Regions from separate parts of the Lacrimispora sanguinis genome, predicted to be linked through region 2. Evidence: riboswitches for the same ligand, from Rfam matches in the RefSeq annotation. Region 2 holds a riboswitch; the other holds the start of a gene.
What was found. A riboswitch is a leader RNA that binds a small molecule or an ion and turns the genes downstream of it on or off. The one in region 2 is predicted to bind FMN.
Positions count from the first base shown of each region.

Region 1: linked by a shared signal. The riboswitch ahead of ACHZES_RS07035 (ECF transporter S component) and the one ahead of ribD (bifunctional diaminohydroxyphosphoribosylaminopyrimidine deaminase/5-amino-6-(5-phosphoribosylamino)uracil reductase RibD) in region 2 are both predicted to bind FMN.

Region 1 is NZ_CP173277.1:1,502,853-1,510,190, reverse strand. It holds gene xylB (xylulokinase) at 1-1,295, shown strand, start outside; gene fsa (fructose-6-phosphate aldolase) at 1,328-1,981, shown strand; gene ACHZES_RS07050 (DUF4867 family protein) at 2,000-2,626, shown strand; gene ACHZES_RS07045 (L-fucose/L-arabinose isomerase family protein) at 2,702-4,180, shown strand; gene ACHZES_RS07040 (CPBP family intramembrane glutamic endopeptidase) at 4,313-5,113, opposite strand; gene ACHZES_RS07035 (ECF transporter S component) at 5,443-6,111, opposite strand; FMN riboswitch at 6,195-6,311, opposite strand; tRNA gene ACHZES_RS07030 (tRNA-Ala) at 6,523-6,595, shown strand; gene ACHZES_RS07025 (PIN domain-containing protein) at 6,722-7,338, opposite strand, start outside.
Region 2 is NZ_CP173277.1:5,007,005-5,014,342, reverse strand. It holds gene ACHZES_RS23425 (carbohydrate ABC transporter permease) at 1-835, opposite strand, end outside; gene ACHZES_RS23420 (ABC transporter substrate-binding protein) at 921-2,369, opposite strand; FMN riboswitch at 2,756-2,870, shown strand; gene ribD (bifunctional diaminohydroxyphosphoribosylaminopyrimidine deaminase/5-amino-6-(5-phosphoribosylamino)uracil reductase RibD) at 3,023-4,123, shown strand; gene ACHZES_RS23410 (riboflavin synthase) at 4,105-4,743, shown strand; gene ACHZES_RS23405 (bifunctional 3,4-dihydroxy-2-butanone-4-phosphate synthase/GTP cyclohydrolase II) at 4,755-5,954, shown strand; gene ribE (6,7-dimethyl-8-ribityllumazine synthase) at 5,979-6,449, shown strand; gene ACHZES_RS23395 (MFS transporter) at 6,424-7,338, opposite strand, start outside.

The DNA of each region.
Region 1 (7,338 bases), 1.9 Mb from region 2:
TCTCAGGTCAGATGCACGGACTTGTGATGCTTGATGAAAAGAATGAGGTGATACGCCCCTCTATTATCTGGTGCGACCAGAGAACGGCTGCCGAAGTAGAAGACATGCTTACGATCATGCCAAAAGAGCGCTGGATCGAGATTACCGCAAATCCGCCTCTTACTGGTTGGACAGCAGCCAAGATTTTATGGGTAAGGAAGAATGAGCCTGAGAATTACGATCGGTGCAGGCATATCCTCCTTCCCAAGGATTATATCCGTTACATATTAACCGGAGTTTTTGCCACTGAGGTTTCCGATGCCAGCGGAATGCAGCTTTTAGATGTGCCCGGAAGGTGCTGGTCCGAGGAAGTTTTGAATAAGCTTGATATTAATCCAAAGCTATTGGGTGAAGTCTTTGAATCCTGTGAGGTAACAGGAACACTTCTTCCTGAGATTGCGGAGAGAACCGGGCTTTCGGAGGAGACAAAGGTTGTGGGAGGTGCCGGAGACAATGCGGCGGCTGCAGTCGGAACAGGGGTTGTGAAGGATGGAACAGCCTTTACCACCATAGGAACTTCCGGGGTTGTGTTTGCTCACAGCAGCCAGGTAACCATTGACCCAAAAGGTAGAGTTCATACCTGTTGCTGTGCGGTTCCTGGAGCATGGCATGTCATGGGAGTGACCCAGGGGGCTGGACTGTCCTTAAAATGGTTTAAGGATAATTTCTGCCAGGACTATGTAGAAGAAGCAAATAAACAGGGGATTGATGTTTACGATCTCATCAACCGGGATGTGAGCCAGGTGGAAGCAGGAAGCGATAAGCTTATTTACCTTCCATACTTAATGGGGGAGAGGACTCCTCATCTGGATCCGGACTGCCGGGGAGTGTTCTTTGGACTTTCTGCCATCCATACGAGAAAGCACATGCTGCGGGCTGTAATGGAAGGAGTTTCTTATTCTCTCAGCGACTGCAATGATATCCTTAATGAAATGGGAATCCAAGTCGGAGAGATGATGGCATGCGGCGGCGGCGGAAAGAGCCCGGTATGGCGTCAGATGCTTGCGGATATGTATGACTGTCATGTGAAGACCGTGGCTCAGACAGAAGGACCGGCCCTGGGAGCCGCCATTCTGGCCGGAGTCGGGTGCGGTATTTATGAGAGCGTGGAAGCTGCCTGTGATGCCCTGATTTCTGCGGATAAGTCTACAGGACCGGAGGAAAACCAGGTCGGCCTCTATAAGAAATACCATCAGTTATATAAAGAACTGTATGAAGATTTAAAAGGCAGCTATAAGAAACTTGCAGCTTTGTAAATAACTACAAAGGAAAACAGGAGGGTGAAGATATGCGTTTTTTTATTGATACGGCAAATGTAGAAGAAATCAGAATGGCCAATGAAATGGGGATTATCTGCGGGGTTACCACAAATCCTTCCCTGATCGCAAAGGAAGGGCGTGATTTTAAGCAGGTAATCGAGGAAATCGCATCTATCGTTGACGGACCAATCAGCGGAGAGGTGAAGGCTACCACGACTGATGCAGAAGGCATGATAAAGGAAGGCCGGGAGATTGCGGCGATCCATCCAAACATGGTTGTTAAGATCCCCATGACAGTAGAAGGCTTAAAAGCAGTAAAGGTGCTGAACGCAGAAAATATCCCCACCAACGTTACCCTGGTGTTTTCCGCTGCCCAGGCTCTTCTGGCAGCAAGAGCCGGAGCCTCCTATGTTTCCCCATTTTTGGGACGTTTGGACGATATCTCCATGCCGGGAATCAATCTCATTGAAGATATTATGGATATTTTCCAGATGCACGGGATCGAGACGGAGATCATTGCAGCCAGCGTGCGCAATCCGATTCATGTAATCGACTGTGCCAGAGCAGGGGCAGATATAGCAACGGTACCGTATAAGGTGCTGGTACAGATGACGCAGCACCCGTTAACGGACCAGGGCATTGAAAAATTTAAAAAGGATTATCTGGCTGTATTCGGAGAATAGAAAAGGAGAGGTAAAACCATGGGATTAACAATCAAACCAGTGACAGATCCTGCCTTTCATGTTTATGGGAAAGTGGTTACAGGATATGATGCAGGGGAACTGTTGGAAAAGATGAAGGAGACACCCCTTCCGGATGATGTGGTTTATGTTCCTTCCGTAGCGGAGTTAGAGGAACTGGCGGTTTCAAAAGAAATGGAAAAGAAACTGTACGGCCAGCTTCCCATTCAGGTAGGCTACTGCAACGGCCACAATAAGAAGCTGAATGCTGCGGAATATCACAGAAGTTCAGAAATCAATATTGCTGTGACGGACTTAATCCTGATCTTAGGAAGGCAGCAGGATATTACCCCGGATTATACCTATGATTCCGGTAAGATGGAGGCATTCCTCGTTCCAGCAGGAACCGTGATCGAAGTTTATGCCACGACCCTTCATTATGCACCCTGTCATGCAGAGGAAGGCGGTTTCCGATGTGTTGTAATTCTGCCAAAGGATACCAATACCGACTTAGAGCCAGCAGGAGAAGCAGTAAATGAAGAAGACAGACTGCTGTTTGCCAAAAATAAATGGCTCATTGGACACAAAGAGGGCGGGCTCCCGGAACATGCTTATATCGGAATAACAGGAGAAAATCTATCTGTTTGACAAATGCTTAACAATAAAATCACAGGCATATATTCCTAAGGAACATGCCTGAATAACAACAGGAGGAGTTATAGAATGAATAATATCCCAGAAATAAAAATAGGAATCGTAGCGGTAAGCAGGGACTGTTTCCCGGAAGCTTTATCAGTAAACAGAAGAAAAGCATTGGTGGAGGCGTATAGCGCAAAGTATGATGCCGCAAATATCTACGAGAGTCCAGTATGTATCGTAGAAAGTGAAATCCACATGGTTCAGGCTCTGGAGGATGTGAAGAAAGCTGGCTGTGATGCACTGGTAGTCTATTTAGGTAACTTCGGACCTGAAATTTCAGAGACCCTTCTTGCAAAGCATTTTGACGGACCGGTTATGTTTATTGCAGCTGCTGAGGAAAGCGGAGATAACTTAACCCAGGGACGTGGGGATGCATACTGCGGAATGTTAAATGCAAGCTATAATTTAAAACTTAGAAATATTAAAGCATACATACCGGAATATCCGGTGGGAACGGCTGAGGAATGTGCCGACATGATCGAGGAATTCCTTCCTATTGCCAGAACTCTGGTAGGACTTTCCCAGTTGAAAATCATAAGCTTCGGCCCACGCCCCTTAAACTTCCTTGCATGCAATGCCCCCATTAAACAGCTTTATAACTTGGGTGTTGAGATTGAGGAGAACTCTGAACTGGATCTGTTTGAGGCCTTCAATAAGCATGCAAACGATCCAAGAATCCCTGATGTGGTAAAAGATATGGAAAAGGAACTGGGAGAAGGAAACCAGAAGCCGGAAATTCTTCCAAAGCTTGCTCAGTATGAACTCACCCTGTTGGATTGGGTAGAGGCCCACAAGGGATACCGGAAATATGTAGCCATTGCAGGAAAATGCTGGCCAGCATTCCAGACTCAGTTTGGCTGTGTTCCCTGCTATGTAAACAGCCGTCTGACAGGAATGGGCATCCCGGTTTCCTGTGAAGTGGACATTTACGGAGCTCTCAGTGAATTCATCGGAACCTGCGTAAGCATGGATGCTGTAACCCTGCTTGACATTAATAATACGGTTCCTGCCGATATGTATGAGGGAGATATTAAGGGTAAGCATGATTATACCCACCAGGATACCTTTATGGGCTTCCATTGCGGAAACACATGCTCCAGAAAGCTTTCTTCCTGCACGATGAAATATCAGATGATCATGGCAAGAGCACTCCCAGAAGAGGTTACCCAGGGAACTCTTGAGGGCGATATCGCTCCTGGCGATATTACATTCTTCCGTCTTCAGAGCACTGCGGACAATTTACTCCGTGCATACGTTGCCCAGGGAGAGGTGCTTCCTGTAGCCACCCGTTCCTTTGGTTCCATCGGTGTTTTCGCTATTCCGGAAATGGGAAGATTTTACCGCCATGTGCTGATCGAGAAGAACTTCCCTCATCATGGAGCAGTTGCTTTCGGACATTATGGCAAGGCTTTATTTGAAGTGTTTAAGTACCTTGGGGTAGAAGAGATTGGATTTAATCAGCCAAAGGGAATGCTTTATAAATCAGAAAATCCATTTTGTTAAAATAATTTGACAATGTGATAACAAAAACGGACTATCGGCGTGAAGCTGATAGTCCGTCTTTTGCGTTGAGAGGGGCGGGGCGAAGCTTTGACATGCACAACGAGGGTCTAAAGGGTTACCCTAAATGCTTGCTTATGCGATTCGTCTGCTCTTTTTATCGTATATCACAACGGTTATAATTGAAACAAGAATAAGCGCAGAATTTGCGGCAATTGTTCCGGCCCAAGTCATAGTCATGGTGCCAAAGATGGGGGATGCCGCATTGAACATGGTGTGGAATAATACACACATAAACACACGGCCTTTTCCTGATATTTTGTAGATTGCCCCGTTGAAAAACCGAAATGCCATGAGTTGAACTGCAAACATCCAAAAGTTAATGAGTCCATCTCCGTGATTCGTCCCCGGAATGAAGAAGAGAGGGATATGCCAAAAGGTCCAAATGATACCGGCAAAAATTGAAGATAAAACATACCCATATTTTTTATCAAGCTCAGGCTGCAATATGTACATCCAGCCAGATTCCTCCAAACCGCCGATTATAAGACAGCCAGGAAGAGAAAGGAAGAACGTATAAAATGGAAGCACCATTTCTGTGCGGCCTGTAACTACTATATGTATCGAAAAATACAGTGCAAGCCCTGCAACTACGAATAAATAGGGATATATGTTATTTTTGGCGTAAAAAACGGTTTTCAGCCATTCCTTAAAATTTGCTATTTTGTTATTTTTCTTCAGAACGATATAGGAGGCAATAGCGGGCGATAAGATATAGATTGAAAAAGGAATATTCATCACGAATTGTTGTAACGTGTGAACCCAATTGTAAACCGAATATCCGAATTGTCCAAGAATAATCAATGCACCTGAAACAAGATAGGCTATGGAAAATGTCAGGATTGTAAATTGTACTATGATTTTTTTGTTTGTCATGATTTCTTTACCTCACATGTTGAAGGATGGATTATATTTTAGTACCCTAAGCGGATTTCGGTTTTCTTCCTGTCTCCATTATACCATATTTATCCATATGTAGGGGAAGTTTTCATTTTCAACCCGTTTTCCAACCTTGTGGATAAACAGGAGGTGCGGGGGAGAAGGTAGTAATCCATTACAACTATGTTTGTATGATAGAACTGCCGGATATGAAAGAAACAAATAGCAAAACGGCATAGCCGAAACTGACTATGCCGTGCGTTATATAATATTATTTATTGAGTGCGTACCTTACGGGGATTTTCCTTCTTTTTTATGCTTTTTGATTAGATAATTCCCTTCATAACCAGGACAGCCAGAACACAGGTTATTAATATGATCCCTGCAGCAAGAGTCATACCAAGATTGAAAGTGCGCTTTTTTGGTGCATCCGTTGAAGCCGGAACCATGAGATTCGATTTTCTGAGCGTGGTGACTAATGGCTTATAGATAAGAAGAGTCAGGGCCGTGTTGATTCCTCCCTTTAAAAGGTTAAAGGGTACGAATGCAGGGAGTAGAAGCTTTACCACGGCGTCCCTTGGATATCCCATATAAATTGGGGTGATCAGGTAGTTCCACAAGACCATGACCAGAGTCATGAGTAAGGTACCTGCCACCATGCCAAGGAATGCACCAAAAAGGGAATGCCGTTTCTTATAGAGGTAAGCCGCCGGACAGACAAATGCCACCGAAGAAAGAACGTTCATGATCAGTCCAATGGGTCCGGTGCTGCTGATGGTAAACATCTCCACAAAAGCCACGATGACGGAGATCAGCGCTGCTGACATTGGTCCGAATAAGAAGCCGCCGGTAAGGATAATAACATCCTTGGGTTCATACTCTAAGAAAGGCAGCAAGGGGATCAGAGGGATCCGGATCGCCACAACGGCTACAAAGGCCAGCGCACAGAGCATGGCCATGAGGGTGAGTTTACTTGTTTGCTTTGTCATATTCATGGTAAAGCCTCCTGAAAAATAAGTAACACCTGAAAGTATGCCTTTCAGGTGTTAAAAATAAACAGGTGTATTATCACTATTTAACACATCTTCTTTCATCCAGACTATACTGTCGGTATTGGAATTACACCAATTCTGCGCAATTTGCGCTCGCGGACTTTACCGCCGGTCGGGAATTTCACCCTGCCCTGAAGACAACTATATTCAAATGTTCTTGAATTATTATAACATTTTAAAAAATAAATGCAATATGTTGTTGCAATTTTTTTAATGCTTTGCTATAATAGCGGACATGGGGGTATAGCTCAGCTGGGAGCGCAAGATATCCGGTAAACAACCCCTCAAAGAAGAAGTAGATTTAAAAAAGTAAAATGCTGGAAACCCGCATAGATAAAGGGTTTTCGACCATACGGGGGTATAGCTCAGCTGGGAGAGCGCTTGAATGGCATTCAAGAGGTCATGGGTTCGAATCCCACTATCTCCACTTAAACAATAAGCCACAGGCATAGAAGCCTGTGGCTTAAATTATAACTTTATAGAGACGGGACACTTGATAAATCAAGGGCAAAAAAGGCACATTTTCATTTTGATAGGTGCTTAACATAACTATCTAAATATTAAGTTCAGTTTGGAGTTGTTCTAAAATGACTTTATCAGATTCAACACTCTCCTCAAATTCTATCACAATATTTTCTAAAGCAGAAATAATGTCGGTGGTACAATATTCGATATCTTCGTCGCAAGCATCACCTACGTTACCATCATCATCAAATTCGACAAAGCCGTAGGTAAGGTTAATAGAACCCATTCCTAAAGATTCACCTCTACAATTGAATAAAGTGATGTCTAATTGATCAGTTTCACCATTGTCGCAAGAGAGATATAGCTCATCCATTTTCAATGTATATTTTTTTCTACTTTTCCCATAGAAATCAATATTATCCCCATAGTCCAGATAATCGGGCAAGCTAGTTATGCATTCAGAAAAATCGTACCCTGTTGCTTTACTTTGTAGCGTATCAAAAATATATAAAATGCCGCTTATATTAGATTCTGTTAAATATTCTTCGTTTTTTAAAAACAACTCATTCCATTTAGTTATAAAGGAGTTGATACTATCTATCTCTATAGCAGAAATGAAATCTGGGAGCTCTTCTGAATAGAAGTAGTTTAATTCTTCTGCATCACTATAGCACTTATTTAGCCTTTCGAATAATCCAACCACAG
Region 2 (7,338 bases):
ACGCAGCCGCCATCGGATAATTAAAATCCTTGAAGGCATAATTGTATACCAATTGCATAATTGAAATACTTGCATTATTTGGCCCACCATTGGTCATAACCAGTGGTTCATAAATAATCTGAAATACCGCTATAATCTGCAAAATCAATAATGTCTTACCTAGAGCAAAAATGTTTGGAATAGTAATATAGCGCATTCGTTCTAAAATTCCTGCACCATCTATGGTAGCTGCTTCATAAAGTTCAGGGTTAATGTTAGTTATACCTGCCATATAAATAAATGCAGTAGACCCGGCACCTTTCCAAGTCATAACAGCTACAATTAAAGGGATCGTCCACTTTGGATTTGTAAGCCATATCTGCGGTGCTATCCCGATTTTCTCTAAAATAATGTTTAAAACTCCGGTATTGCCGGGACGGAAAAAGAACCCCCACATCAAAACCATGGCAAGACCCGGCATGACATTCGGAAAATATATGCCAACTCGGAAAAAGCTCTTAAAAAATGTTGTTTCTGTTATCAGAATTGCCAGTACGATAGGTACAAAGAACCCGATAATTATGGACCATAAAATATAGACAAATGTATTGGAAAAAGCCGCAAGAAAGTCCGGGTGTTTCAAAACTTTTGCATAATTTTGAAGGCCTACGAACTCCTGGAGACGAATCCCTTTCGCGGTATAAAGAGAGAGTCGGATGCTTTCAATCAATGGCTCCCATACGAAAAATGCAAATAGCAGGATTGTAGGCAGCATGATAAACCATCCTGTCAGATCTCTTTTTTTAAATCCTGTCCGCCTTGTCTTATTTGGCGGATTATGCTTAGTTTCAGCCACGTTATCTTCCCTCCTTATGTTCTAAATGTCTTATCAAAGCTGATGGGCATCTTGCAAAAGATCCCCATCAGCCTATTTGCTATATTTATTTGTTGACCTTTTGGTCTAACATCTCTTGATAATTATCGTTTGCTGTTTTCATAAGTGCAGGAATATCCGCATTCTTATCTGTGATAACTGCCTGAAGAACTTTTGTGAGTTCCGCATATAGATCCTGTGCAGAACCGGGTTCTTCTGCTCTTAAATTGCCACTTGTTTTGATAATATTAAAATAGTCGTTATAAAGCTTCATATCAACGTTACTGTATTCTTCTGTTACTGCCTTTTCCGCATCCAGAACTTTCTGATCTACCCAGCAGGGGAAACGAGGAATTACAGGTACATTGTTGTTAACTTTGTTCTGATCATCCGCTTTCATGCCGGCAATCGCTACCTCTGTGGCAACTGGCGCTTTCCCCATAATCTCAAGGTAATCAAGCGCTGCATTAATCTGTTCCGGTGTTGCGTCTTTTGAGAACATATATGGAGTACCACCAGATAAGGAGTACTGTCCTTTCGGCCCTGCAGGAATAGGAACGATAGATAACTTATCAACAGGAAGACCATTAACCTGTGTAGGCTGGTTTACTGCATCGTTTGCCGCCATATACATAGCAGCTGTTCCGGTTCCCAATGCACCAAAACCCGTTCCCCAATCTTCATTGGTAGGATCGGCAGTAAGTACGTCATAATCCCATTTTAAAGATTTTACATAATCCATAGCAGCAATTGCTTCAGGACTGTTTACATTCGCAACATATTTTCCGTCTTTTTCAAGTGTAAACGTTGCACCAAATCCCCAGGCAATGTTGCTGAAGTGCCAGCCGCCTGCTCCGTCTTTCGCTAAAAGGCAAAAACCGGCCTGACCTGTCTTATCTTTGATTGTCTTAGCTGTCTCAGCAAGTTCAGCCCAAGTCTTGGGATACTGGGGATATCCATTGGCATCAATCAAGCCGGCTTCTTCAAAAAGCTCAACATTAAGCATCAAACCAAGTGCGTATCCATCACGGGGAAGTCCATAGATCCTGCCATCTTTGGAAAGCATATCACGGATAGAAGGATTCATTGCTGTGTCCCAGCCTCTGGCCTTTAATTCATCCGTTATGTCAGCCACAAAACCTCCATTAATTAACTTCTGCGGCTCTGTAAACCATGTATCAAAAATAGTAGGCAGGTTTCCTGATTCTGCTAAGGATACGAATGTATCCGTCGCGTATTTGTAATATGCAGGAATCACTTCTACGTTAGGGTGCTTCTCATTGAAGGTTTTTACATATCCTTCATGAAGCTTAACATCGTCAGTTAATGTATCTTCCGGCCAGATACCAAGCTTAATCTGGAATTTTTCAGCAGGCGCCGCCGCAGGTACCCCTGCAGTCACTCCCTCTGTAGTTGCTCCCACTGCAGATGTTTCGTTTTTTTTGCATCCAACTAACGTTGTTGCGACTAGCAGTATACATATGAGCATACTGACAAGCCTTTTCATTTTTTTCATAAATCTTCCCCTTCCTTTGATATGTTTCTATATAGTTTTACGTTAAACTTACCCCGCAGCATGTTATGTATTGTTGATTTAACGTTAAACCTATTATAGCAGTTGTGTATTTTGATGTCAATGAGTTTTATTTATTATTTATTATTGTGTATATTGCATTAAACGACATAATATTTAGCGGGGATGTTCCCTGAAACAAAGCTTAATTACTGATTTGTCAATGGGTTAGGGCGTGTAAAAATAAAATTACGAACAAGGTGGGAAAAGACATTCTGTAACTCATTTACAGACTTTGTGAATGGCTACTTAGAAATATCTCCAATGCGTGAGCATAATATTAACAGTTGACAAATGAAAAACACGTAGTATAATGACTCTTAATTGAATAAAATCTTCAGGGCAGGGTTCAATTCCCTACCGGTGGTAAAGCCCACGAGCCGCAAGGCATGATTCGGTGTGATTCCGAAGCCGACAGTATAGTCTGGAAAAAAGAAGATGATAAGTCACAGTATTTCTGTGTATATGTAAATTCGCTCTGGAACCATTTTTTTGTTCCAGAGTTTTTTTATTGTAAAATATACCCATTTGTACACGTGATTTATATATGCCCTGAACAACTTTGTTCAAGGCATTTTGTTTTTTGGAGGTGTTGTATGACTGATACGGAATACATGAGAATTGCCTTACAGCTTGCAAAGAAAGGATGTGGTTTTACAAGTCCAAATCCCATGGTGGGGGCGGTGATTGTGAAAGACGGTGAGATCATCGGACAGGGATATCACCAGAAATACGGGGAACTTCATGCGGAACGCAATGCTCTGGCTAACTGCAAAACATCGCCAGCAGGGGCGGCCATGTATGTGACTCTGGAGCCTTGCTGCCATTCTGGCATGACGCCCCCCTGCACCGATGCGATTTTAGAGAGTGGTATCCGCCGTGTGGTAATCGGCTCCTGTGACCCGAACCCACTGGTAGGGGGGAAAGGCATTGAGCTGTTACGTTCCTGTGGAATTGAAGTCACAAAAGGAGTACTAAAAGATGAATGCGATGCACTAAACCAGATTTTCTTTCACTACATCCAAAACGGAACCCCTTATGTGATCATGAAGTACGCCATGACACTGGATGGGAAAATTGCAACACGCACCGGAAAATCCCAATGGATTACCGGTGAAGCGGCGCGAAGACGGGTTCATGAGGACCGGCACCGCTATTCTGCCATTATGGCAGGGGTTGGTACTGTCCTTGCGGACGACCCGCTGTTGACCTGTCGGCTGGAGAATAGCAGAAATCCGCTCCGCATTGTCTGTGATACCCATCTAAAAACGCCCTTAAGTGCAAAGCTTGTTACCACCACCGGAATTGCTGCCACTCTCCTTGCTACGGCAAATACGGATCAAGAAAAGCATCGCCCGTATCTGGAAGCAGGCTGTGACATCCTGGTACTCCCTCAAAAAGAAGGACATATTGATTTGAACTGCCTTATGACAGCTCTGGGTGAAAGAAACATTGACAGTGTGATACTAGAAGGAGGCGGTATGTTAAACTGGTCTGCCCTGCAATGCGGAATCGTCAACAAAGTACAGGCCTACATTGCCCCTAAACTGTTTGGAGGCTGCGGAAAAACCCCAGTAATGGGCTTTGGCATAGATAGCCCCGACCAGGCTTTTCATTTAAGCAAGCCAGCAATCTCATGGTTTGAGGAAGATATTTTATTGGAAAGTGAGGTAATCAGGTGTTCACAGGTATCATAGAAGAAATCGGCAAAATACAAACCGTCCGCAAAGGTGCAGCGTCCTCTTCTATCTCTGTTCAGGCAAAGAAAGTCATGCAGGATGTCCACATAGGGGACAGCATCGCGGTCAACGGTGTATGTCTCACGGTTACAGCCTTTTCTCAAGGCGGATTTACTGCTGATGTTATGCACGAAACCTTTAACCGCTCCTCTCTTGGAAGCTTACAAAAGGGAAGCCCTGTCAATCTGGAACGTGCAATGCCGTCAAACGGAAGATTTGGGGGACATATTGTTTCAGGCCATATCGATGGCACCGGAACGGTTTCTGCCATTCAGAAAGATGATAATGCCGTTTGGTACACGATCAAAACCGCCCCTGGCATTCTGCGGTACATCGTTGAAAAGGGTTCTGTGGCTATCGACGGAATCAGCCTTACAGTAGCAGCTGTTGAAATGGACTGCTTCCGCGTTTCTATCATCCCCCATACTGCATCAATCACTACGTTGTCAAACAGACGTGTCGGTGATACGGTCAATCTTGAGAATGACTGTATCGGTAAATATGTGGAACGGCTGATGGGCATTCAGCAATCCAAACATAATATCACCGCCGACTTTCTAACAAAATATGGATTTTAGGAGGAATCATAATGGTTCAATATAACACCATCGAAGAGGCACTGGATGATCTTCAGCAAGGAAAAATTGTTCTGGTAACAGACGATGAAGATCGGGAAAACGAAGGAGATTTTATTTGTGCCGCTGAGTTTGCTACCACGGAAAATGTGAATTTTATGGCAATCCATGGCAAAGGTCTCATTTGCATGCCAATGGGCGCAGAGCTTTGTAAAAAACTGAAGCTCCCTCAAATGGTCTCTGATAACAACGATAACCACGAGACAGCCTTTACCGTATCCATCGATCATGTCGATACCTCCACCGGAATTTCAGCAGCAGAACGAAGTCTTACTGCCATGAAATGCGTGGACGACAACGCAAGGCCGGAAGATTTTCGCCGTCCTGGTCATATGTTCCCTCTTCTGGCAAGAAAAAACGGCGTTCTGGAGCGAAACGGACATACCGAAGCTACGGTTGATCTCATGCGGCTGGCCGGCTTAAAGGAATGCGGTTTGTGCTGTGAGATCATGCAGGAGGACGGAACCATGATGCGCACACCGCAATTGATCGCACTGGCAGAAACGTGGGGGCTTAAGATAATTACCATAAAAGCATTACAGGAATACCGCAAAAGAAAAGATAAGCTTGTTGATCAGGCCACCTGCGCTGATCTTCCGACAAAATACGGTAATTTCAAGGTTTATGGGTACATCAATAAGTTAAATGGCGAGCATCATGTGGCACTTGTAAAGGGTGAGATCGGTGACGGTCAAAATCTTTTATGCCGTGTTCATTCCGAATGCCTCACCGGTGATGCGTTCGGCTCCGAGCGTTGTGATTGCGGCCAACAGTTTGCGGCAGCCATGACACAAATAGAGAAGGAAGGCCGCGGAATTCTGCTTTATATGCGTCAGGAAGGCCGGGGGATTGGACTGATCAATAAACTGCGGGCCTATGCCCTTCAGGATAAGGGTATGGATACTCTGGAGGCTAATCTCGCACTTGGTTTTGACGGGGATATGCGGGAGTATTTTATCGGTGCGCAGATTCTGCGTGACCTTGGAGTAAAGACATTGCGCCTGCTCACGAACAATCCGGACAAAGTCTATCAGCTTTCCGGCTTTGGGATAGAGATTACTGAGCGAATCCCCATCCAGATGGATGCAAATGCAAATGATCTGTTTTATCTAAAAACCAAGCAGGAAAAAATGGGCCATATATTGAACTATTAATACATTTCTAAAGGAGAGCTTACAATGAAAACATTTGAAGGAAAACTCGTACCAAAGGATATTAAAATCGGCATTGTTGCTGCACGTTTCAATGAATTCATAACCGGAAAATTATTAAGCGGTGCCTTGGATGGATTAAAGCGCCATGAGGTCAGTGATGAGAGCATAGACATCGCATGGGTTCCCGGAGCCTTTGAGATTCCGCTAATTGCCTCTAAAATGGCAAAAAGCGGGAAATATGATGCGGTGATCTGCCTTGGTGCAGTCATTCGCGGCAGCACATCTCACTACGATTACGTGTGCAATGAGGTGTCCAAAGGCATTGCCAGTATATCCTTAAGCAGTGATATTCCTGTTATGTTTGGTGTGCTGACTACAGAAAACATCGAGCAGGCCATCGAGCGTGCAGGCACCAAAGCCGGCAACAAAGGCTTTGACTGTGCGGTTGGAGCCATTGAAATGGTCAACCTCATCCGCGAGATTGATGCTCGTTAAGACCAGGCTGATCCATTCCATAGAACATGGGGCGGGTAAAGACACTAATTCCTAACATGATCAAGGCAGCTATATAAAAAGGAAGGTATGTACTGCTTCCTATCTTTTCAAACACAATACCATAGAGGAACTGTCCAAGAGGATTCGTACACATACAAATACACATAACACAAGAAATGACTTTCCCGGTTAATTCTTTTGGTGTTAATATCTGCAGATATGTCATTACCTGTATTTGGAATAATGTTGACAATACCAACATCAGAGAACATCCCAAAAGCAAAACGATATAAATCGTCATCGGCCCTTTTAGAACCTGAAGTGCAATCCCTCCTAAAAGAATAGAAAGTGCACAGCCCATTAAGAGGAATGGACTCGTCTTTGATTTTAGTTTTTTAGAAAATACTCCGGCGAGCAGACCTCCTAATATGCATCCGGCAGCGATGATACCCTGTGCAAATCCGTATAACCGATTGGCAGTATTAGGAGCAAATCCCAGATGCTGCGTAATCAGAACTGGGACTCCTATTAAAACCAGAGAAGTCAAGAAAAGATTGATCGAAGCAAAAATTAATGACAGCTTCCACAAAATCGGCTGCTCCTTAAACATGAAACCAAAACTTTCTTTTAAGTCGTTAAAACCAGTAATGATTATATTTCCTTCTGCCTGCCTTTTTTTAAATGGAATATGGATAAAGATTTCCATTACGGCAGCCACGAAAAAGCAGCCGATACTTACATATAGAATGGGCGCTAACCCAACAATGGAAAATAATATACCGCCAATTACCGGCCCGACCATACCGGCCAGTGAGCTTATTAAATCAACAATGGAATTGGCCTGCATAATATTTTCTGTATCCACCAGAACAGGTACGCTTGCCTTTAC